Regions from separate parts of the Lysinibacillus sp. GW247-5R2A genome, predicted to be linked through region 3. Evidence: riboswitches for the same ligand, from Rfam matches in the RefSeq annotation. Region 3 holds a riboswitch; each other region holds the start of a gene.

The links. A riboswitch is a leader RNA that binds a small molecule or an ion and turns the genes downstream of it on or off. The one in region 3 is predicted to bind S-adenosylmethionine.
Region 1: linked by a shared signal. The riboswitch ahead of AC07YC_RS05570 (Na+/H+ antiporter NhaC family protein) and the one ahead of metA (homoserine O-acetyltransferase MetA) in region 3 are both predicted to bind S-adenosylmethionine.
Region 2: linked by a shared signal. The riboswitch ahead of AC07YC_RS20035 (bifunctional homocysteine S-methyltransferase/methylenetetrahydrofolate reductase) and the one ahead of metA (homoserine O-acetyltransferase MetA) in region 3 are both predicted to bind S-adenosylmethionine.
Region 4: linked by a shared signal. The riboswitch ahead of AC07YC_RS07240 (YezD family protein) and the one ahead of metA (homoserine O-acetyltransferase MetA) in region 3 are both predicted to bind S-adenosylmethionine.

The regions. Positions count from the first base shown of each region.
Region 1 covers NZ_JBWKZL010000002.1:368,738-374,963, reverse strand. The annotation lists gene AC07YC_RS05595 (class I SAM-dependent methyltransferase) at 1-96, opposite strand, end outside; gene AC07YC_RS05590 (hypothetical protein) at 282-788, shown strand; gene AC07YC_RS05585 (class I SAM-dependent methyltransferase) at 1,475-2,209, opposite strand; gene AC07YC_RS05580 (DUF2178 domain-containing protein) at 2,743-3,138, shown strand; gene AC07YC_RS05575 (DUF3953 domain-containing protein) at 3,176-3,409, shown strand; SAM riboswitch class I at 3,529-3,632, shown strand; gene AC07YC_RS05570 (Na+/H+ antiporter NhaC family protein) at 3,737-5,017, shown strand; gene AC07YC_RS05565 (VanZ family protein) at 5,423-6,226, opposite strand, start outside.
Region 2 covers NZ_JBWKZL010000015.1:28,708-34,933, forward strand. The annotation lists gene metH (methionine synthase) at 1-624, opposite strand, end outside; gene AC07YC_RS20035 (bifunctional homocysteine S-methyltransferase/methylenetetrahydrofolate reductase) at 617-2,464, opposite strand; SAM riboswitch class I at 2,554-2,653, opposite strand; gene AC07YC_RS20040 (protoporphyrinogen oxidase) at 2,756-4,150, opposite strand; gene AC07YC_RS20045 (protoglobin domain-containing protein) at 4,341-5,633, opposite strand.
Region 3 covers NZ_JBWKZL010000002.1:221,226-227,451, reverse strand. The annotation lists gene AC07YC_RS04740 (TSUP family transporter) at 1-484, opposite strand, end outside; gene AC07YC_RS04735 (TrmB family transcriptional regulator) at 611-1,393, shown strand; gene AC07YC_RS04730 (hypothetical protein) at 1,415-1,798, shown strand; gene AC07YC_RS04725 (nucleotide excision repair endonuclease) at 1,845-2,216, opposite strand; SAM riboswitch class I at 2,419-2,528, shown strand; gene metA (homoserine O-acetyltransferase MetA) at 2,627-3,562, shown strand; gene AC07YC_RS04715 (GerAB/ArcD/ProY family transporter) at 3,618-5,222, opposite strand; gene AC07YC_RS04710 (hypothetical protein) at 5,256-5,489, opposite strand; gene AC07YC_RS04705 (Ger(x)C family spore germination protein) at 5,494-6,226, opposite strand, start outside.
Region 4 covers NZ_JBWKZL010000003.1:262,303-268,528, reverse strand. The annotation lists gene AC07YC_RS07260 (LysR family transcriptional regulator) at 1-454, shown strand, start outside; gene AC07YC_RS07255 (phosphopantothenoylcysteine decarboxylase domain-containing protein) at 529-1,194, shown strand; gene AC07YC_RS07250 (TetR/AcrR family transcriptional regulator) at 1,306-1,908, shown strand; gene AC07YC_RS07245 (DUF418 domain-containing protein) at 1,892-2,986, shown strand; SAM riboswitch class I at 3,157-3,251, shown strand; gene AC07YC_RS07240 (YezD family protein) at 3,285-3,476, shown strand; gene AC07YC_RS07235 (flavin reductase family protein) at 3,561-4,046, opposite strand; gene AC07YC_RS07230 (VOC family protein) at 4,205-4,990, shown strand; gene AC07YC_RS07225 (cold-shock protein) at 5,094-5,294, opposite strand; gene AC07YC_RS07220 (formate--tetrahydrofolate ligase) at 5,508-6,226, shown strand, end outside.

The sequences.
Region 1 (6,226 bases), 150 kb from region 3:
ATAATCATCAAATATTTTCAGCGTATCAAATTGGCTATGGTGGGCTCTGCTAAAGGCGGCTATTAATGAAGTTATACTAGATTCCTGCTTCTTCATCTAAACACTCCTTACAATAAAAAATAGGATTCCCCTGGCCAGGAGAATCCTATTATATAAGATAGTGTTTTAAATGCAAATTATAGCATAAATAACTTTTTTTATCAAGTTTTTATCTGTGGATAGCAATTTGAATGGTGATTAGTTAAATGGTAAAATAATATCTAATTAGGTATTACTTGTAAGTGGAGGTGGGCGCTCTGAAAATATGGAAATTACTCATTTTACTTGTACTGATGTTTGAATTGGCCCTAATTGGTAGCGACAACATCTCTACAAAGTCATCGGATAAATTTGATGCAAGTAAACGAAAAGATTCCCAACTACAGGAAAGAGTATTGGCAAGGACAAGCACTGAGGAAATGGATATGCATCATAAACTTCCACTGAATTATGTGAATGCTACTACTGCAAATGGTGAATTTCATAACTCTTTTTACAGCAATCATTCTCCACAAGAATTTGATATTCACTATGATATAAAGAATAAGGGGACACAACCATTTAGCTTAAAAATTTATAATGCAGATGCTAAACTATGGGCTCAAAAAACCGTAAATGCAGGAGCAGAATATTCAACGTTACTGGAAAAGGGTAGCTATACAATGTCAGAAGGGGTGTATAGCATTTCCATCATTACTGCTGATGGGGCAGAGGGTGTATTTGATTTTGCCATTCAAGTAATCGATTAAAATATTTTTAAATTTTATGTAACTTATTGCAACATCAACCGTCTACCTCATTAGTAGAATACAAAAAACTAAAGCAAGCTAGTAACATTCACTTTTCACAAAAGGACCAGGATTCACTTATTTCGTGACTTCCTGGTCTTTTTGTGCGGGTAATCCTATTTTTTACGAAAAAATACGACAAATAATGAAACCTTTTAGCTGTTTATTCGTATTCATAAATGAATCTAAAGCTAAGCAATATTAAATTAGTAAGATTCACTTTCACTTAAAAGGCTAGAGCTTACATAATTTATGTAGGTATCTAGTCTTTTTTTTGTTAGTTTCCTGCTTGCAAAATTATAGGACATGAGTAACTCCTGCCCGAAAAAACATAAATTCCTACCAAAAATTGAATGGAAAATATTTTAACTTGTTCCACGCCTCAACTTAGCGTAGTATTAATACGAATCAAAACTAAGTAAATTAGTAAGATTCACTTTCACAATAAAACCAGGCGCTCTTCTATGAGGAGCATCTGGTTTTTTGTTTTATCTGAGATTTTCAGAGAATTACTTTATGAGACAATCTAGCCCTCTATTACCACTATTCAGTATTTGGCAGGCATCATGCAACTGTAGCGATGCTGCCCCAAAATATAAAGCAGAGAAATGTGCTAATGGGACACATATAATCACGCAGATAAACGCTTATTTTTTCTCTGCCACCATCATTAAAAACATAGGTCTTCGTAGTTCATCTTGCATACCTGGAATAGTTTGTAGCATTTCCTCAGATGGCATAGGTTCCTTCACAGCACGTATTGTAAATCCAACCTGTATTAGATCATTCATATAAGTGGATAATGTACGGTGATATTTAATGACATTTTCAGTAAGGAAGGTTGTTTCGCGCATGCCTTCTGTTTGATAATGGTCCACTGGCCAATGCAGTCGGTTTCCTTGTTCATCATTGTACCAATCCTGTTCATGACGGGATGTGAAAATAGGGTGCTCCACTGAAAAAACGAACGATCCGCCAGGTTTTAAATAGGTATAAACCTTTTTGCATAGTGCTTCAAAGTTTTGTAAATAGTGAATAGCTAGGGAACTTAATACAACATCAAATTGAGAAGCGGAAAACTGAATGTCCTCAATCGGTATTTTCAAATAGGAAATAAAAGGATCATCCGTTTTTTCCTCAGCTTTTTCCAGCATTTTTTCAGATATATCTACACCAATCACTGATTTTGCCTGTTGTGCGCGCGCATATCGACAATGCCACCCAAAACCACATCCTAAATCAAGCACATGTTTATGTTTCAAATCAGGTAAAAGTGTTTTTAATACATGCCACTCTCCAGCAGCGTCCAGCCCTTGAACAGAACGGGGCATTTTTTCGTAAGCAGAAAAGAATTGCATATCATCATATTTATTTTGCTTCATCGTGTAAACATCTCCTATAGATTAAGATAGCCTCCTACATACGCTTGGTGACCTAGGAGGCTAGCTATCTTCTTCTAACCATGGTTGTCACCCCTATAATAGCTTTTCAAAACCATTCAAGAATACATAAACAGTAAAGTACAAAAAGAGATATCCTGAAATAAATGAAACTATTTGCATAAGCCTTTTCCCCATTATTTTACCACCGATGCTACTTAAATATGAAAGGATTAGCCCCCGAAAAGATTGAAGCGATAATACATCCAAAGAAGAAGAGAAGTATGCCTTCAGTTGCTGAATGTCCAATAGTTATACCTACTATACTTCCACCAACCGCTGCGAACCAACCGATTGCAGTCGGTGCAGAAACTACTAGCCAAACACCAATCGGTTGATGTATAGTGGTGGATTTTCTGAGTGAACTGAATTTGACAGATGATTGTTTGTATGGGTATTATTGGATTTTGAAAGTTGTATCTATCAATATTGAAATCGTGATATTTTTAGAGGTCACTATGGAGGATAAAAAGAGAATGAATCAATCAAAAAAATTAATCGGTCTTATAGTCATTGTGTTTTTTTGTGCATTTGTTAGTTTTACCCTGTATAGATGGGTTCGTTTCGGAATAATTGATGGGGGTTCTATAATAATTAGCTTTATTTCCTTATCCTTTTTGTTCAATTGGCTGAATTCGGGTAATCATAATGGTATTAAAGAAGATAAAGATGAACTAGATAAACATATTGAAGCACACAGTGCCAAGATTGGCTATTATGTTTTAATGATCGTAGCTTGTTTAATTTTACTTGTGTCAGAGGGTGTATCCAATTTAAATGACATGAAAAATTATCCCTTGATTTTTGTTGTTGGGCTTACATTTGTCATCACACCCATCATAGAATTTGTTTATTCAAAAAAGCTTAGATAACTGTAAGTATTCGTTCAAGCAAAAAGGGGGAATCGTTTTGTTAAAAACAGTACAAATTATTTTATCAATAATAGGCATCACGCTTTCCATTTACGGATTTATGACACATGATTATCGGCTAAACTTTTTAATGATCCTTTTTCTAGGTTTATTTATGTTAACATTAGGAATTAATGAATTTCGGAGAGAGAGAAAATTATATGGTTGGTTTTTAGTCGGGGTATTTATATTTTCGGTCTATGTGTCCATTCAAAGCTTCGTATTCGTATAAAAAGTTGAATTTCACACTTAATAATAACGCTAGGGATTTTTTACAATTAAAAACATGTTGCAATTATGGATGTTTTATTTTAGTATTTTAATATTGTGTCAAAAATATAATATTTTTTCTTCTTATCAAGAGAGATGGAGGGACTGGCCCGATGAAATCTCGGCAGCGGAACTATTAAGTTACTGTGCCAAATCCAGCAAGCAATGTTCTTGATAGATAAGAGGAGCGTTTTAACTATAAGGCCTCTTCTTGTTATTTCAAGATGAGGTCTTTTTTATGGTGAAAAAATAAAAAGTATGGCCGATTTTTAATTTTTGGAGGTAGACAATGAAGAAAGAGAATCCATGGGCGCTAATCCCATTTGTTATTTTTATGATTTTATTTATTGGTTCAGGGATTATAATGGGTGATTTTTATGCCTTTCCTGTCATTGTAGCCATCAGCATTTCGGGTGCTGTAGCTCTAGCCATGAATCGAAAAGAATCGTTTTCCCGCAAGGTTGATATTTTTTGCCAAGGTGCCGGAAATTTAAATGTCATGCTGATGGTTATTATTTTTCTATTAGCAGGGGCATTTTCTGAGGTAGCGAAGGGGATGGGTGCTGTAGATTCCACTGTTAACTTTGCTTTATCGGTTATACCGCAAAACCTGCTTGTCGTAGGCTTATTCATCATTGCCTGCTTCATCTCTCTATCTATGGGTACATCAGTGGGGACAATTGTCGCGCTGGCGCCAATTGGGGTTGGGATAAGCGATCTTACGGAGCTACCTATTGCTTTAGTGATGGCAGCGGTTGTAGGCGGTTCGATGTTTGGTGATAATTTATCTTTTATTTCAGATACTACTATTACCGCCGTTCGTTCACAAGGCGCGCAAATGAAGGATAAATTTAAGGTCAATTTTTGGATTGTATTGCCGGCAGCTTTTATTACAAGTATTATTTTAGGGTTTATGACATCCGGGGGGACAGCCCAAGTAGAGCATCTAAGCTATAATTGGATAAAAATTATTCCCTATGTTTTAGTTATTATTTTAGCGTTATCTGGAATGAATGTTTTCCTCGTTCTTGCATTAGGGATTGTTCTCGCCGGTGCTGTTGGCTTAGCAGATGGCAGCTATCACATAATGAGCCTTATACAAAAGATTGGTGAAGGAATGGAAGGGATGTATGAAATCGCCTTTCTGGCTATATTAATAGCTGGAATGGTGGAGGTTATTAAATTTAATGGGGGAATTGACTTTTTACTCCGTCTTGTAACGAGCAGGATTAAATCGCAGAAGGGTGCTGAATTTGGTATAGCTGGTCTTGTGGGTCTAACTAATTTATCTACGGCCAATAATACAATTGCTATCCTAATTGCGGGACCGCTTGCCAAAAATATTGCTGACCAGTATGAGATTGAGCCGAGAAAGTCCGCAAGTATTTTAGATATTTTTTCCTGTACAGTCCAAGGTCTTCTCCCATACGGAGCCCAATTCCTTGTAGCCGCAAGCGTAGCCAAAATTTCGCCAGTGAGTATCTTGCCGTACTCTTTCTACCCAATTCTTATTGGTATTTGTGGTATGATAGCGATATTCATTGGGTATCCGAAAAAAAAGAAAGCCTAAACCTTACATTCAGACAGTAGATAAAAGCTATCGAGTAGTTTGATATGCTCCCTATTAGGTAGACAGATTAAAAAATAAAATCTGTTTATCTAAGGGGAGCATTTTTTGGTGGTGAAGTTAATATCCACTCCAGATTGGAACGAAGGGCGGGGAGCAACTCGACCCCGCCCATGGAAAGCTGGAAATCAACGGCTTTACTTTATTTTAAAGTTAATAAATTTCAATAAGAACCAGACAATAAACGCTAATAGTATTAGGTGAAGAATAATAGTAGTGGTCTACTTTTTTAGGGGGATAGGGGATAGCTCATTCAAAATGGGGGAGCCCCTTACAGTCGAACATAAAAGAGCCCAGCTGCTCAATTAATTGGAGCCTGGGCTTTGCTTAAGTATTTGGAACGAGCTATTACTTTCTTGCCTGAATTAAAGTAAACCAATCGTTGTCGTTGAACTTGCCAGAAACATTGTATATAGGCTGATAGAAGCCTTTTGTATCATACATATACGAAAGCTCAATCGATTCAATCTCAATTTGGTCTCCTTTTTTTATAATTAGGTCTTCCTCCTGTACGAGTGCGTTATACTTTATTTGAGGGAAATCGCCTTCCTTTATTCGTTCATATATTTCTGCAGGAGACAGTATGTTTATCTCTCGTATAAATTGATTTTCATGAAGACTGTAGGTTAATGAATAAATGTGACCATCCGGTTTCAGGCCAAGACTGACATCTCCAGTCCAGTAATCTTTAGTTACATTAGGACGGTCTGGTAAGGTCCATTCAAATTCACCATTCTCCTGTACAGTTAATTCTGCATCGTGAGGTAGTATAGAAAGTTCATCCATCAATGACTTCGCCTTTTCTTCTTGCTCTACAGCTGAAGTTTGCTCCGGCGTATAATTATTCTCGGTTAACCACCATTGTCCCTCTGAATGATTTGTAATCAATGTATACGCGATCCCATTTTTATCTTCCACTAGCGTTTCGTCATTGTCCGTGGTATCAGATGCATTCATCTCTGATAATCCTAATTTCTGCTGTAATAGGTCTTGTACATCATCCTCTTGAATGATTTTTTTATAGACAGGAGCAACGATGGGTGCTGCGCTTAATTCCAATGATGTGGATACGTGAACATCTGACATTTTTGATTTTGTATAAGCGTTTATTGCTAGATGACCAAATTCCTGTTGGGCGTAGACAATGTTCAT
Region 2 (6,226 bases), on a different contig from region 3:
AATGGTTTGCCCTGCAAGAGTAGTCCCCATAGGCTCAATAGTTCCAGAAATCATCACAGGTAACTCTTTACCGGTTACCTCGAAAGCACGTGTTACTCCAAGGGTACCTGCTTTCACATTTAACATATCCTGACTTGTCTCTAGCAATAGCACATCTGCCCCAGCTTCAATCAATGCTTTTGCCTGCACAAAGAAATTTTCTTCTAATTCATCAAATGTAATACCACCTGTTACTGACAACGTCTTCGTTGTTGGGCCCATTGCGCCTGCAACGAAGCGGGGCCAATCGGAAGTCGTGTAATTGTCAACTGCTTGACGAGCAATTTCGACTGCACGTTTATTAATTTCTTCTGCTTTTGCACCTAGATCATATTCATTTAATACAAGAGGTGTTCCACCAAATGTATTTGTACAAATAATATCTGCCCCTGCCTCTAAGTACTTATGATGAATTTTCTCAATGATATCTGGTCTAGTAAGTACTAGATTTTCATTACAGCCATCTAGATCCTCCCCACCAAAATCATCTGCTGATAAGTTTTCATTTTGCAGCATGGTTCCCATTGCGCCATCGAGAATTAATATTCGTTTATCAAGTTGTTCTTCTATCAAGTGCTTAGCCATTTATACTTACCCCTTTTTTCTGTTCATCCAATTGCTCTATATATTTCATTAATTCTAATGTCACATCGTAGCGTAAAAATGGTGTAATAAGGTAAATGCCATTGAAATATTGCGCGGCCACCTCTACTAATTCCTTGGCAATTGCAATGCCCTCAAGTGTGGCGCGTCCCTTATCTTCACCACATGCTTTCATCCTTGATAAAGCATCTTCAGATAATTTTATGCCTGGCACCTCATGATGTAAAAACTCTGCACTTTTATAACTCGTAACAGGCATAATGCCAATATAAATCGGTGCTTGTAAATGCTTCGTTGCTTCATATATTTCTATAATTTTTTCCTTTGTATAAACAGGCTGTGAAATGAAATAGTCTGCCCCATGCTCAATCTTTTTTTCTAAGCGTGCCACAGCACGATCTAAAACACGAACATTTGGGTTAAATGCAGCAGCCACAGAGAAGTTAGCCTTTTTCCGAAGTGGTTTCCCTGAGAAAGAGACTCCTTCATTTAATTGTTTAATTAATTGGATAAGCTCCATCGAGGAGACATCATAGACACTAGTGGCACCAGGAAAATCTCCAACCTTCGTTGGGTCTCCTGTAACAGCTAGCACATCATGAATACCTAAGGCATTTAACCCCATTAAATGTGATTGCAGACCAATTAAATTACGATCTCGACAGGTAATATGTGTAAGGGGGCGTACGCCATTAGTACTTTTCAATAAAGCCCCCATTGCAATGTTGCTAATACGTGGGGATGCCAATGAATTGTCTGCCATCATAACTACATCGGCACCTGCCTCATATAGTTGCTTGGCCCCTTCCAGAAATCCATCTATTTCTAAGTGTCTAGGTGTATCCAACTCTACGATGACCGAGCGTTCACGCTTTACTTTTTCATGAAGTGGTTCATATTTAGCTGGCTCGGCATCACGAACAATCTCAATCTTTGCAGGCTTCGCATGCTTTTCACTAACTGGTGATAGCTCTTCTAAATACTTCTTTGCGGCTGCAATATGCTTTGGTGTCGTACCACAACAGCCCCCAATTAAACGAACACCCTGATCACGGAGCTCAACAGCAGCGCGACCAAAATAATCAGCCTCCGACTCATAAACAACACGCCCGTCCTCTAAATCTAATAGCGAAGCATTTGGATAGGCTGACATAAATGCCTTTTTCGGAAGTTCTACCCCCTCAAACGCTTGAATCGTATGATATGGACCAAGACGACAATTGACACCAACAATATCTGCACCAAGAGTCTCTAATTCATGTAGCGCATTGTTTAAAGACATACCATTTTGTAAAACACCAGGCTCATGCATAGATACTTGAGCAATTATCGGTATATTAGTTTTGGCGCGTAGCATGTTTAATGTCGCTGTTAATTCTTCAAAATCATAATAAGTTTCGAGTAAAAGACCATCAGGATTTCCTGCAAGTAACACACTTGCCTGCTCATCAACGGTCGCTAATATGTCATCTAATGTTGCATCGCTTTTACGAATGCCACGAATACCACCAATCGTTCCTAAAACAAATTGACCGCCATCCGCTGCTGCTCGCTTGGCAATAGTAATAGCTGCTTCATTAAATTGTTGGACACTTGATTCTAGTCCATAGCGAGCTAATTTAATGGCATTGGCACCGTACGTATTCGTTTGAATAATATCAGCACCCGCTGCGATATATTCTCTATGAATCTTTTCAATTAATTCAGGTCTCTGAACATTCATTTCCTCATGACAATACTCCAATCCATAGCCATACAACACTGTGCCTATTGCACCGTCTGCCGTCAATACATGCGTTTTTAACCTTTCAAGCAATCCCATAAAACTAGCCTCTCTTCCTCTATTTCTGTATAATAAAAAGCCTTCTTTTATATAAAAAGAAGGCTTTAACGACTCATCATTATTGTTCCTTCTCATCTTCGACTCAACGGTCTTCTGGATTTAGCACCTGACAAAAAGTTGGTTGCTGAAGCTTCAATGGGCCAGTCCCTCTGCTTCTCTTGATAAGAATTATTAAGTATGAATTTTTTAAATAATTAAAAGAATCATATCGTTTACAGACGAATGAGTCAAGACTATTTCACATAACAAAGAAATTTTTCGTTTAAAAACTTAGAAATTGGATAGTTCCTCGGCAAGCTCTTCACCAATTTTTTTCCCATTTTGAATGCAAGCACCAATACCTACTCCAAAATACGAGCAACCCGCTATCGATAAATTCGGATAGTTTTCATTCAGCTCTAGTAGTAAGCCTTGCAGCGCTTCCCGGTGAGCTAAGTCATATTTAGGCATTTGATCAATCCACTTTGTGACATTCACAACAGTTGGCTTTTCATCAATTCCTAGGCTTTTGCGAACATCTTCTAATGCGACGGCTGCCAATTCGTCGTCAGTCATTTTACGTAACTGCTCATACGCCGGATTAATACTCTTATAGAATAGGCGAACAAGTAGCTGATTGTTTTTCGATGTATGCTTCCACTTGCGGCTCGTCCAAGTTGCTGCATTACAAGTGACATCAGAATTATGCGATACAATATAGCCTGTTCCATCCGCAGGTAAGTTTGCATCAGGCACATCAAAGCCTAGATAAATAGTAATGGCTGAAGCTGTAGTAAACTGATCAAAATAATGTGTTAAGGAGTCGTCCTGTAATATACTTTGAACCGCTTCATTCGGTAGCGCTAGAACAACATAATCCGCCTCAATGTTTTGACCATTTGCTAATGAAATCAAATACTGGTTCCCCATTTTTTGGACATGATTTGTGGCTACCCCTTTAATGATATCTACCTCTGTTAATGTCTGTTCTAATCGCTCAATTAAAGAGGATAATCCATTTTGAAATGAAATAAATTTTTTATTAGCAGCTTTAACAAATTGCTCACGATTCGCATCAAAACCTTTTATGATACTTCCATAGTCATTTTTATAGTCAATTAAATAAGGTAAAGTAGAGGCAATAGAAAGTTGATGTAAATCACCAGAATAGACACCTGCTAAAACAGGTGCAATTTGATTTTCCACAAGCTCTTCGCCAAGATAATAAGTTAAAAATTCCCCTATCGAGCTTTCTTTTGTAAAATCTGCATTGGGTAAAGTTAAATCTTTTAAAGCTTCTTGTTTGGCCTGATCAGAGATAAGAGTACTTTCCTCAAGTGAAGCCACACTCATAGGTATACCGAAAGTAGAATCCGCTGGAATGGCGTGCAGCTCGTTATTTGTATAAATATAGGATACACCTGTTTCGTTGTAAACGAGATGATCTTCAAAGTCTAGCTCCTGCACTAGCTCCATTACACCTTTATGGCGAGCTACGATAGAGTCAGCACCAGTTTCCATAATAAAACCTTGTTCATAGGCTGAATATAGTTTGCCACCTAAATATGTATTTTTTTCTACGAGCACTAGCTGAACATCTAAATTTTTTTCCTTCACTTGGCGTTGTAGATAATGCATTGTGCATAAACCAGTAATACCGCCACCTAATACAACAACTGTTTTCATAGTCAACCGCCCCTATTTTTAGTTCTGTCTACAGTATAAACTTATTTTCATTGAAAATTACGTTAAACCCTTTACAAATTTAGCAAAAATAGAGCTATCTCAACTGTGAGATAACTCTAGCTCCAAGAATTATGCTTACTAAACACACATTATAATGAGTACTATAGTGTTTAATATAGCTACTAGTGATCTAGCTTTTTAAATTTTGAGCAAAGCTAGCTAATTTTTCTGCTGAGTTCGTTACTTCAGTAAAAGAACTACCCAGCCCACTTAATATACCTGCGATTGCTTGTATTTTCGTCGCCATGCAATCATTTTGATCTTTTGCTTCTGTCATTGCCCCTACTATATTTGTAAATTGTCCTTCTGTGTGTAACATATTATCCTCACCAGATGCCACTTCATCTTGGATATGAATGAGAGATTGCTCTAATTTCCCAGTGCGTTCACTCGTTTTTTGCAACAATAATGCAACAGCGGTGACAGATTCCTTTGTTTGAATGGATAATTTACGTACTTCATCAGCTACTACACTAAACCCCTTCCCTGCTTCTCCGGCACGGGCTGCTTCAATAGCGGCATTTAAGGCCAATAAATTGGTCTGATTGGCAATATTGGTAACGACACTCATAATCGTTTCCATTTCCTTCGACATATCAGACAATTGTTCAATATTTTCTTCTATATCATGAAGAGATTGAATAATATTATGCATATTTAATGATTGTTTCTTTAAACATTCACGTCCATCCAGTGCTTGGTTTTCAGCCAGAGTAGACACCTCTAGCGATCTCTTTGCCAATTGTTCAATATCCCCAGACTGCTCGCTTAGTCTGCAAAACGAATTATTGGTTTCCTGTGAAATGGTCGCAAGCAATTCAGAGGATTGTACAATTTGTCGTTCAATTGCTTCTTTTTCTTGTTCCATGTTTTCTTTATGCTGTTCAACTGTATTTTCATATGCCTCTAAAACAAGCTGCTGCTCGAAGTTACAAATTTTAGAAATGGCCCTTATTGTATTAAACTGATCTTGTGGATGATCAATATGCTGTTCAACCAAGTCTATAAATGAGAGAGATAAATCTTGGAACGCGCAAATATACCATTGTGTTCTAAGCCCAATATGTACGTGCACCTTTGCAATTTTCACACGCCTTTGGTAAAAATCCTCATCAATCGTTCCGTTAAACATTTCAATAATATGCTGTCGTAATGTTATTTTAAGCTTTTCTACAGAACTATGATGACTAATAATATTTACCAAATGTTGTTCGGTACCGATCATATTGTAAAAACGGTTTACGATGTGATCAACATTGTCCATAACATACGGCTGGAATGCTTTTAAATATTGTAAGTCTCGCTTCGTTACATTTAGCATTTCAATTTGCTTCACCATTAATTGGCGATTAGACAGCTCCATTTTCACCGTATATTGCTGTAAATCCAACGCCTTCGTCTTACTCTGTTTTTGAAAAATCACTTATCTTCCCTCTTTCGTTCCGTTTACTTTATCAGGCTGAGAAACAACAAATACCTTTTAGCATATTGATTGATACAACAAAAAATACCGATTCATAAGCTGACCCTATTACTATGATCCCATTTGCCTCAGCTATTTCATTTGTCACACTGCTTCCTCCAAAAGCAGCCACACATTGTTCTATCATGAAAAAAGGTGAATTGCACTCAACTAACAGATTTTCTCTATACATTGACTACAGTCGATTTATTTATGTATGTTTCATTTCAAAATTACTCATTTACCTTAAACATTTTAAAAATTACTGTCAATTTTATTTATACCATAATTTTACATAATATGTATATAAAGTCCTTACTGCTCCATTGTCTGAATTTCATCAAAAAAAAGCTACCACAATATTATTGGTAGCCTTTTGTTTCATTTGTTTGTTTGATTATGCTTATTTTTTTTATCTTTTTTCTATTTTTCAATCGTTCATCATTAAATTTCACTATATTAATATTTTATACCCTTATTCTAAATAATTATAAATACTCATAAATAAACCCTCATGCAATACAAAAGGATTATTAAGTTAGACCATATAAATA
Region 3 (6,226 bases):
AGCCCGTACCAGGACCAAGAAACCCGTCATAAAACCCAATAGCAAATAATAGCATCATAAATAAAAATAAGTGCGTTTTAGATAGATTTTTAACCGTTGAGACAGCGCCCCAATCCTTTTTAAAGATCGTATAAATCCCAACAGCCGCCAGCATGATAAGCATTAACGGTTTTAATAGGGCTGGGTTAATTAAATGAACAGTCCATGCGCCACATAATGATCCAATGAAGGCGAGAGGGAAATATTTCAGGACAGATCGAATTTCAAGCTGACCAGAACGGTAAAAGGAAATGGTCGATGTGAGTGAGCCCATCGCGCCAGCTAATTTATTGGTTGCTACAGCAGCGGCGGGATTTAAGCCAACAAACAATAAGGCTGGTAAGGAAATTAAACCACCACCACCAACGACAGAATCGATAAATGCTGCCAGAAATCCAAAGGAAATTAATAGTATTAAAATATGTACATCCACATCAAAAACCATGCTTACACCTCTTTTTAATTAGTTACTACTGAAATAGTAACTAATTTATTCGGTGCTGTAAAGCCTAATTTTTTCATTGGCAAATGTTCACAATAGTAGCCTATAATAAAAATATGGAGGGATGATATGAATGAATTAATCGCCCAATTAAAAGAACTGGGATTGACAGAATATGAGGCAAAGGCCTATACAGCACTCGTACAAAATAGTCATGTCAGTGCCTACCAAGTTAGCAAAAACTCTGGGATACCAAGAGCTAGAATCTATGACATATTAAATGGTCTTGTTGAAAAGGGATTCGTACTGAAAGAGGAAACGGCGGATCAAACGACATATTCCTCTATTCCTGTCGAAATGTTTTTGCAGCAAATTCAACAGCGCTGGCAATCGAATTTTACGTCGATTAGTGATCAATTAGAAAAATTAGAAACGAAAGAACAGGAAGCAGAACCTAAAGTGTTAATGCTAAAAGGGAAGCAGGCAATCATCCATTATTGTCAAACCTTATTAAAAAAAGCAGAGACAAAAATCATCCTATCGATGTGGGAAGATATGTACGATGCCTTACGCGAGGATATCGAAGGGGTATCACAGCATGTAGAGGTGCATGGCATTACCTTATATGTCGGGGAACATCTGGCATCTATCGATCAGCACAGAGCCACTCATTATACGAGAAAGACTTCTACACCCCATTGGTTTATTTTATCGGTTGATGGACAAGAAATGATTTATGGTCACTCGCCGTCGAACCAGGAAACCGCTTTTATAACGAATGATCCTGTCCATATTTATTTATTAGAGGATTATGTTTGGCATGATGTTCTTATCAATCGACTAGTGAAGCGTGATGATAAAGAGCTTGAGGACTGGATCGCTAAAGAACGTAAAGCATTTTTCTTAGAGTAGCTATAAGGGAAGGGGAGCATCTTGAAAAAATGGATGTTGCCAGTATTATTTTATGTATTATGGCTTGGCGGGTGTGATTCTGCACCGCTGCCAGTTCCACCTAAGATTCAGGAGCTAACCATCGTTCCTGACCATATCCAACAGCATATTATAGCTCAAGACAGAATTCAGTTATTGTATGAAGATGACATGACGTACTATCTTGTCATGTTTTCGAAAGGAAATGTGCTAGCAAGTGTGGCAGCTCATGAAGATCGGTTAGTCATTCATTTCAAGGAAGGAAGCGAGCAAAAGAAAGAAGCTCAACCGTATGTCTATGCCATCAACAAAAGCCCGGAGCTGACGATTATTGAACTATATATTAACGACCAAAGCATGCCGATAGATCGCATGACTAGGATGTAATAAAAAACCGAAATCCCTAAAAAAGAGATTTCGGTTTTTGTTGATATTAATAAAATACTTTATCTACATTGTATTTGGAGCGGAACGTATTAATCGCATACGTTTCATAAATTTCACGTTCCATAGGATCTTCTACTTCATAGATTTCAATTTTGAAGACCTCGTCACGATAGTTTTTCATCGGAGATACATTGTCTTCAAAATGTTTTTTAACGCGTTGGCGAATTTTACGTGCTTTACCGACAAATAATAGCTCATTCTTTTCATTGTAGAATAAGAAAATGCCGCCTTTATCACGTGTGATTTTGTGGAAGTCGATGAAACCAAAGTATGGTGTAATTGGGACATCACCTGGTTTTACATCTTGTTCGCGTTGGCGAATGACTACATCTGGTTTTGGAAATTCAATATTAATCAAAGTATTCACGTTCCTCTCTATTACTAAAGATATATGGTAACATAATAGCGGCATGTTTACCATAAAATTTCATGTAGAATAACCATATACAGCAAGCTTAGTGTTTATCAAATGATGGGAGAACATGCATAGGAATAACAAAATATTCTATGAATTATTGATATTCTAACTAGTCCATGTTACAATTCAAGATAATTAAATAATCTTATCAAGAGAAGCAGAGGGATTTGGCCCGATGACGCTTCAGCAACCTCTAACAAATGTTAGAAAGGTGCTAATTCCAGCAAAGGTTTTTCCTTTGAGAGATAAGAGTGAACGTGAAAAAATCCTTCTCATTCTATCTCATATGGAATGTGGAGGATTTTTTAATTTTTTCGAAAAAGGAGCAAAAAAAGAGAGGGGAACGCAAGATGCCAATTAATATTCCGAAAAATTTACCTGCTGGAGAACATTTACGTGAGGAAAAAATCTTCGTGATGGAAGAGGACCGTGCGAGAACACAGCAAATACGTCCATTAAATATATTAATCTTAAATTTGATGCCCGAAAAAGAAAAAACGGAGCTACAATTACTACGATTACTAGGAAATACGCCATTACAGGTGAATATTACTTTTTTAAACACGGCTACTCATGAATCTAAAAATGTCAGTAAATCTCATTTACAATTATTTTACACAACGTTTAACCAAATTCGTCATCGACGCTATGATGGTATGATTATTACGGGTGCGCCTGTAGAAAAAATGCCGTTTGAAGAGGTTAACTATTGGCAGGAAATTGCTGAAATTATGGATTGGTCCAAAAAGAATGTGACATCCGTGCTACATATATGTTGGGGGGCACAGGCTGCGTTATATCATCATTATGGGATTGGAAAGGTCGAGCTTTCTGCTAAATGCTCCGGCGTGTATTCTCATGTGATTACTGATTTAACAGTAGATTTAGTACGAGGCTTTAGTGATTTATTTACAGCCCCTCATTCTCGCTATACATCTGTCTCGATTGACGAGGTTCGCAATCATCCAGAGTTACGCTTATTGTCCTATTCAGAGGATGCGGGTGTGTTTATTGTGCAATCAAAAGATAATAAAAACATTATGATTACTGGTCATTTAGAATATGATGCAACAACATTAGCCGATGAATACAGTCGCGATGTTGCCAAGGGCATCCATATAGACGTTCCAGTAAACTACTTCCCAAATGATGATCCCGCAAAGGCACCGATGAATACATGGCGTGCCCATACGCATTTATTGTTCTCCAACTGGTTGAACTACTACGTATACCAAGAGACACCATATGAATGGGACTTTGTGGACGAAATTGAATATCATATTTAAATAACACTAAAAAGTCTAATTTCTTCGCTAAGTAGCTTGAAGAAATTAGACTTTGTTATTCTAGATTTTTCTTGTCAGAACTCGTTTTATCCGGTGGCGCCTGGTCGTCCTGTTTGGATGTAGCGTTGCCAGCTTCAGACTGAATCACTTGGCTGGAATTCAACGTAGCAGATTTATCTTGATTGTCTTTAGTAGAGACTGGATTATCTGTTTTTTCCTGATTGGAAACTGTATTATCTGGTTTCGCCTGATTGTCTTGAGTGCTATCTGTATTAGCATCGTTAGTCTGATTATCTTGATTGGAATCCATAGTCGCAGGTTTAGCCTGATTATCTTGATCGGAATCCGTATTAACAGGTTTCGTCTGATTCTCCTGATTGGAATCTGTATTATCAGGTTTGGTTTGATTATCTTGATTGGACTCCGTATTATAAGGTTTGGTCTGATTGCCTTGATTGGACTCCGTATTTTCCGGTTTCGTTTGCTTACCTTGATTAGAATTCGCATTACTCGCATCAGTCATTTGCCCCTGATTAGAATCCGCATGACCCATTTCAGTCGAATTACCTTGTGATTTTCGGTTACGAATAACAGCTACAATGAGTAGAAGTATGGGTAATAATATGGTGCAAACAAATGCATAAATTGGCCAAATCTCATCATTATAAATGTTGGAATGGACGATGTCTGGGTGAACAATTTGCGAAAGTCCGACCATAATAATACCCATTGGTAGGATAAGTGGACGGTGATCCTTCAATTTCATAATTTGTGCAATCCCGACAACAGTTGTATAGAAGTACATAAACGTTCGAATAAAAATGGATACAATCCACATAAAAGCCATGATAATTTCAATGCGCTGTAAAAAATTTCCGATAGAGATTCTTTGTGCTAGGGCATAACTAGGGAAAGTACGCGAAGCCGTGTTGGCTGGCCCTAATACTAAAATAGATAGAGTAATCAATGTTACTAGAACAAATCCACCGAGAAGCATGCCTATGTAAAATCCTTTCTTTGAGGATTGCTGGACATTGACACTAGCAGGGTAAATCATTAATAACATAACTAACGAAAAAGAAAAGACACTTACAAAGCGTATGATACTATATAAGATGGATGTTTTGGATGCTTCCATAATCGGTTGTATATTTTCAAACTTAATTTGTGGGGTGATACTTACAACAAAGAAAATAAAAATTAAGACAAACATAGGGAAAAGTATTTCTGCTGAACGAGCAAAGTTTTCTATCCCTAAATAGGTAGCATACATAATTATAATAATAAACAACAAGGCAAATGCCATAGTAGGCGTCTCTGGCATTACCTCTGTTTTCATAAAAGCACCAATAAAATACAGTAATTCTCCTCCCGCAAATAGGGTAAGAGAAAGGAAGCCCACCACTGTGATTTTTCCAAAAAAGCGCCCGAGAAGTTTTTCATTTGCTTCAATAAAATTCAGTGTCGGTGTTTGGTCCCCTAACGTCACAAATAATTTCACAACAAGCAAACTAAGGACAACACCAATACTTGCAGCAATCCACGCATCTTGCTTACTAGAGCTTGCAATACTTGAAGGGATGATTAATATGGCAGTACCGATAGAAAGGAGGAATGTGATAATTGTAAATTGTCTTGAACTAATTACTTCTTTTTCCATATAAGTGTCCTCCAATTCATGACGATGTGTCTACTATTTTGTGAGTGAAACGATAAAATCTTTAATTGGTGTAAAAATAAAGGTTATAAAATCTAGAGGACTCGGGATATTTATTTTGAGAGCAATGCCCATATTAAGCGCTGTTCCAATTAGTAATAGGATTGAAAAAACAAGAATGGTTTTGGTCTCTTGTTGCTTTTTGAGTTTCGGGATATATAGTATCGCAATAATGATTGAAATGATTAAGATGGCTATTGCTAGTACCAATCCACTATCCCTCCTTTGGCTTTTTTAATAATGAATTTTGCATTGTTCCTAAACCTTGTGTCGTTACTTTTACATGAACATGGATTGGTAGATCAGGATAGATGGTTGACCAATCCTTTTTGATTTTTTTCCACTGTTTTGCATCTGCACGATGGAGGGCTTCACCATAACCTAAGACATCCACTTGGTATTGTTGCTGTATTTTCTCTAATGTTTTTTCAATACGTTCATCAATGCCTTGTGCTGTTTTTTTATTGATATAATCCACCGTTTTATTTTTCGTTAGATTGATATCACATTCGACCTCTCCTACATTTTGTTCCACATTTATTTGGACATCAATTTGCGGTTTCCCATTCTTAAATGACCCCTTTACTTTTGTGGAGGATTTCGTAATCTCAGTTGAGAGTGTACCTTGCTTTGGACAGGTGACGATTTCAATCGTACTTTGTATTTTGTCACTGAGGAAACTAATACTTTTACTTTCACCCTCTGACAGTAAACCAATGTATTGATCTCCTTTAAAGATGGCCAATCCTGCATATTTTAACAACACAGGTGTTTTAACACGTTGGACGTTTGTTTGGTCGGCCCCTAACCGTTTATCCCCATGAACTTCAATCGCAGAAATCAAAGCCCCATTGTCCTTTTCACTGAGCCTTGTGACCAATTCGTCTATATTAATAGCAATAGTAGAGCCCCAAACTTTTTCAGAAACTTTGAGGGAGTTTAAGATT
Region 4 (6,226 bases), on a different contig from region 3:
GGCTGGGTTTTTAAATGGTCAAAAATCTGAGCAATATCAATATACGGAATTACAGCAGGACCCATTATTATGTATCGTTTCAGATCAAAGTCCACTATTTAATAAGTCTGAGATCGATATTGTTGATTTGGAAGATATGCCTTTTATTATGACTTCCTATAAAGGGACCAATGATGTCAAAGTTTTGTTGGAACAATATCATGTGAAGCCCAATATTCGCTTTGAGCTTTCAGAGGAGGTCGGCATTGTTTCCATGATTTCTCATCAGCTTGGGATTAGTATTTTACCCCAATTAGTCATTCAAACGTTGCCGCCTACCTTAAGAGCGATTCCTCTGAAGCAAGGTGCCTATCGTACGATTGGAATTGCGATGAAGCATAATGCATCACCTGTAACAAAGAAATTTGCGGAAATTTTAAGTGCATGGCTGATGGAACAAAAAAATGCACTATGATGGAATCTATTGATGCCTATCCTTGCATTACGGTAAAATAGTAGGTGTATATATTTTAGAAAATAGGTGAGTGGATGGGGACATTACAAGGTAAAACCGTACTCATTACAAGTGGGGGAACACTTGAAAAATGGGATCGTGTACGAGGGCATACCAATTTATCAAAAGGGACAATGGGCTGTTATTTAGCGGAGGCGGCACTCGCTGCTGGTGCTAATGTAGTATATATGCATGGTTATTTTGCACAGCTCCCAGTGAATCACGATCAAATGACATTGATTAAATTTGAGGGTATTGAGGATTTAGGAGAAAAGGTTCGTCATGCTGTCCAACAAGAGCGTGTAGATATCGTTATTATGGCTGCGGCTGGCTCCGATTGGGTCATTGATAAAGTATATGATCAATCAGGCAACTTGATGGAGGAAGCGGGGAAAATGCCTTCCGATGAGCCACCTATTATTCATTTTAAAAAGGCACCAAAAGTCTTAGGGCAAATTAAAGGCTGGCAACCGAATGTGACGTTAGTAGGGTTTAAGCTAGAAGCGACCGATGATGAGGAGTTTTTATTAGCACGGGCACGACTGCGAATGGAAACAGCCCATGCTCAATTGATGGTAGCCAACAGCTCTCAATCTTTATATGGCGGAGACGAGCCCCATTGGATTGTACCTGCTAATGGACAGCCTATGAAAGTAACGGGCAAGCAAAAAACAGCCGAAGCTTTAATGAGGTATTTATAGCATCAATAAATGTGAACTGTGTAGAGAAATATTTCTACACAGTTTTTTCTTGTTTAAAAGAGGAGTATCATTTAATGTTTACTTAACGGTCGGTAAAAAAGGAGAATGATGATGGGGAATAAGGAACAAACTTTTCAAAAAATTATAGAAGTTGCTTATGTGATGTTTGCAGAAAAAGGGTTTGAAAAAACAAGCTTAGCCATGATAGCTGCAGAGGTCGGTATATCGAAACCAGCCATTTATTATTATTTTCAATCAAAGGATCAATTAATCACTTACTTATTTGATGAACTGTATAAAGTAATTCAACAGGATGTCGCTGTGGATTATATAGAGCTTTCTCGCGTTAATTTCAAGGAGGAATTACTAGAGCTGGGCTATAAGTCTATTGAGGCGCAGGGCAAGGATCCTTATTTTAATAAAATATTTAACCAATATGTACTATTAGCAGCTCGCGATGAAAGCTATAAGAAGCAATTAGAAGAGCTAGAAACCAGCTTTTTAACAAGCTTTGTGGAAGTCCTACAATATGGCGTGCGGCTAGGGGTTCTAGAGGATACTCCCACTATAGAAGCAAAGGCACAGATGCTGGCCTTGGTCTATGATAATATCGGTAATTTCATATTAACAGGTAACCAATTGGACTACAGAGCTATTTGGAAGGAGGCTGTGTATAGCGTTATCCAAGGAGGCGAAGATGGGAAAAAGAGATGATGAACAGCGCATTGAAGGCCTTGATTTTGCAAGAGCTCTCGCCATGTTTGGTATGTTCATTGTCAATTTTGGAGTTGTAACGGGTTCTACAACGAATGGTTCAACATGGTTGATGGCCTTACAACATCTATTTGAGGGGCGTGCCTCGGCCGTATTCGTCATGCTAGCAGGAATAGGAACAGCTTTAATGACTCGTCAGGCTAGAGAGACTAAGGACCCAATACTTCTTCGCAAGAATCGACTTACTTTGTGGAAGAGATCGTTTTTGTTATTCGTGATAGGGATAGTCCTATATACAGTCGGCTGGACAGGAGATATCTTACATTATTATGGCGTCTATATGTTTGTTGCCGCATGTTTGATTGCCCAATCCAAGAAAATGATGATGTTCATAATCGGTGGCATCCTCATCCTTTCACAGTGGCTCCAAATTCAATTTAATTACCTTGCTGGGTGGCATCCAACATATGTATTACTAGTGTATCTTGATTTTTGGACACCGGCAGGATTTATAAGAAATTTGATGTTTAATGGCTATCATCCACTATTTCCCTGGATTTGTTTCTTTCTAATTGGCATGGTAATCGGCACATTAGATTTAACTAATCGTTCATTACGAAAAATCTTATGGGTAATGGGCTTATTGCTAGTCATAATGACGGAGATTTTTTCAACGCTATTTATTAAGATGACAACGATCCATTTATTAGATGTAGAGAGTGCATTGTATTTATTTGATACGGGACCGATTCCACCGAATATGATGTATGTTCTATCTAACTCGGCGTCGGCAATTGTCCTTATTGTGGGCTCCATCTATCTTGTTGAGACATATAAAAATAAAGTAATTGAAGCTTTGATCTTTACGGGACAACTGTCTTTAACGCATTATGTCGGCCATGTTTTTATTGGCATTGGCATATTAATTGTTTGCCAAAAGTTGGAGAACCAGACGCTTACTTTTTCCATGCTCTATGCCTGCTGTTACTTTGTAGGATGTGTGCTTGTTTCTGTCTGGTGGAGAGCTAAACATCGTCGGGGTCCCCTTGAATTCATGATGAGGAAATGGAGTTCGTAATAAATTAATGGATTGCCATCTATTTCTCGTTGATTAGGCATAAAATACTTTAGAAATAGATAGTCTACTAATCTAAAATGATCATTACAAAGTATTCAGCTAGGTTTTCTAATATTTTATATTGACAATCTTATAACAGAATTATAGAATTATTTTCAAGAAACGCAGTACTCTTATCAAGATAGGTGGAGGGACTTGGCCCAATGAAGCCTCGGCAACCGAAACATAGGTGCCAATTCCAACAGATGGATCTGAGAGATAGGAGGGGCTATCAATCAGTTTGATGCATTGGCCTCTTTTGTACAACAAGGATGAAAAAGAAGGGGTGTATCGTATGGCTCAGTCGGCAAAGGTAGAAGATAAGAAATTAGAGGCTATTGCAAAGGCCATTCAAAATCTTGAATTTGGTGAAGTGCATATTACGATTCAGGATGGTGTAATTGTTCAAATTAATAGGCTTGAAAAGCAGAGATTTCCTCAGAGGAAATAAAGGATCATTTCAGTTGAACGATGTGAAAAGGCCACCAATAAGCATGGTTTTCGTTGCTTACAAGTGGCCCTTTTTTTATGGCAATTAGCTATAGAAGCTTTTTGGAATCTGACCGATATGACGGCGATGATAGAGAAGCGGCTCCTTTTGAGAGTTTGTAATATCTAGCACCTGGCCAATAAAAATAGTATGATCACCTGCATCTATTTGCTGAAAGGATTTACATTGTAAAATAGCTGCTGTATCATGTAAAATCGGTAGTCCTAAAGAAGAAGTAGACCATTTTGCTTGAGCAAAGCGATCTGGGACTTTACTTGCAAATAATGTACATAATTGCTCTTGATCACTTGCTAAAATATTGACAGCGAATTTCTCCGCGCTCATAAAGTAAGGATGAAGCTGAGATTTTTTATCCAGTGACCATAAAATAAGTAGTGGGTCAATGGAAACAGATGCAAAAGAATTGACTGTTAAGCCAATTGGATTCGTTTCATGACATGCTGTAACAACTGTTACACCTGTAGGATAGTTACCTAATGCCAATTTAAAAGCAGCAACATGATCTGTCATTCAAATCACCTCTTTATAGTTAGTAATAAATTAGTTAACGGAGTTAGTAGGTAAATGGCACTTTTTTTCATACCATATAGTAACTCCTTTTCTTAAGTAAATATTAAATCAATTACACATCCAGGTAAAGCTAGTGGGGGAAAGAAAGGGGAATTGCCATGACTTTATATTTTGATCATCTGGTACATCAAGTAGAATCACCAGAAAATATAAAGGTTTTCTTCAATAAACGAAATGTTCATACAGTGAACGGTGGTCAACACACGATGTGGGGGACTTACAATACACTAAGTTATTTTGGCTTAAGCTATATTGAACAAATCGCAATTTATGATCGTGATTTATTTGAGCAAGCGGCCCTGTACCCATATTCCCTACATTATACGTTTAAACGTGATCATGAGCGCCAAGGATTTTCACGAATTGCCTTGCGCACCAATAATATTGAAGACGAGGGTCAACGATTGCGTGCATTGGGCTATGAAGTATATGGTCCCGATGCTTGTAGCCGCACAAGACCAGACGGCACGATAATCGAATGGAAGCTATTACATTTTGGCAGACCTGGCCTTTCAGTGGATTTTCCATTCTTAATTGAATGGGCAGATGGAGATGAGGAGCGTTTGGCTCAATTAAAGGCTAGTGGTGCGATTGATGAAAAACAAGCCATTACAATGGAATCCATTCAGTTTTTTGTCAAGGATGTGGAGGAGACGGTGCTGCTTTGGCAGAAGGTTTTACAACTTCCCGAGTTTGAGCAGCATGAGCAGTTTATGTCTCTACAGCTACCGAATATGCGTTTGGATTTTTATGAGGAAGCCTCAGCATCTAGCATGACGCTCGGTCATTTAAAAGAAGGGCCAATCGGTGTAACATTGAAGGATCCACATCGAACAAAGGAAACATTAGTGTGTCCAGGTGCTTTTTATTGGATTAATAAATAAATTAAAAATCCACTTCAATCGTTGAAGTGGATTTTTATGTGCAAACATGCAAAAAGTGGATTGAGCCATTTTCAAATACTTCATCCACTTACTATATTCTAGCTTATAATTTTACAACATTTGATGCTTGCGGGCCGCGATTGCCTTCCACAACATCAAATGAAACCTTTTGACCTTCATCAAGTGTACGGAAGCCTTCCTCCTGGATGCCCGTAAAATGTACAAATACATCTTCTCCATCATCACATTCAATAAAGCCATAACCCTTTTCATTATTGAACCACTTTACGATCCCATGTTGCATAAGCATTCGCCTCCAATGCGCTTGAAAGTAAAATAAAGTTAAAGAAGTCGTGCTATCAATGAGAAAATGTGAAAAAATTGCATTTTCTCTTAGAACATACATGAATTGAACAAAAATGTCAATTGATTGTCGGAATGCTAGCATATCTGACTTTCTTTTTTTTCACAATTAAGACTATAATGGAAATGAAAAACATAGAAAGTAGGATGCCAAATGACAACGAAAAATCAACCATTAACAGATTTAGAAATCGCGAGTCAAGCAGTGATCAAACCTATTACGGAAATTGCCAATGCTGCAGGTATTCCAGAGGATGCTCTTGAGCAGTATGGCCGCTACAAAGCGAAGATTGACCCATTAAAAATTACAGCTCAAGGTGAGGACGCAAAGGTTGTATTAGTGTCAGCTATTAGTCCAACCCCAGCAGGTGAAGGGAAGTCGACTGTGACTGTAGGACTAGCTGATGCCCTTCATCAATTAAATAAGAAAGTGATGGTAGCTTTACGTGAACCATCTCTTGGTCCAGTAATGGGCGTAAAAGGTGGCGCAACAGGCGGAGGCTATGCACAGGTAGTACCAATGGAGGATATTAACTTACACTTCACTGGTGACCTTCATGCGATAACAACAGCTAATAATGCTTTATCCGCATTTATTGATAATCATATCCACCAAGGGAATGTCTTAAACATTGATCCACGACGTATTATTTGGAAACGTGTGATGGACTTGAATGATCGTTCATTACGGAAAGTGATTGTAGGATTAGGAGGGCCTGTTCAAGGCATGCCACGTGAAGACGGCTTTGATATTACGGTTGCCTCCGAAATTATGGCAGTTTTCTGTTTAGCAACAAGCATTGAGGATTTACGCGAGCGCATCGCCAGCATTGTAATTGGCTACACATTTGAGCGCGAGCCTGTTTTTGTGCG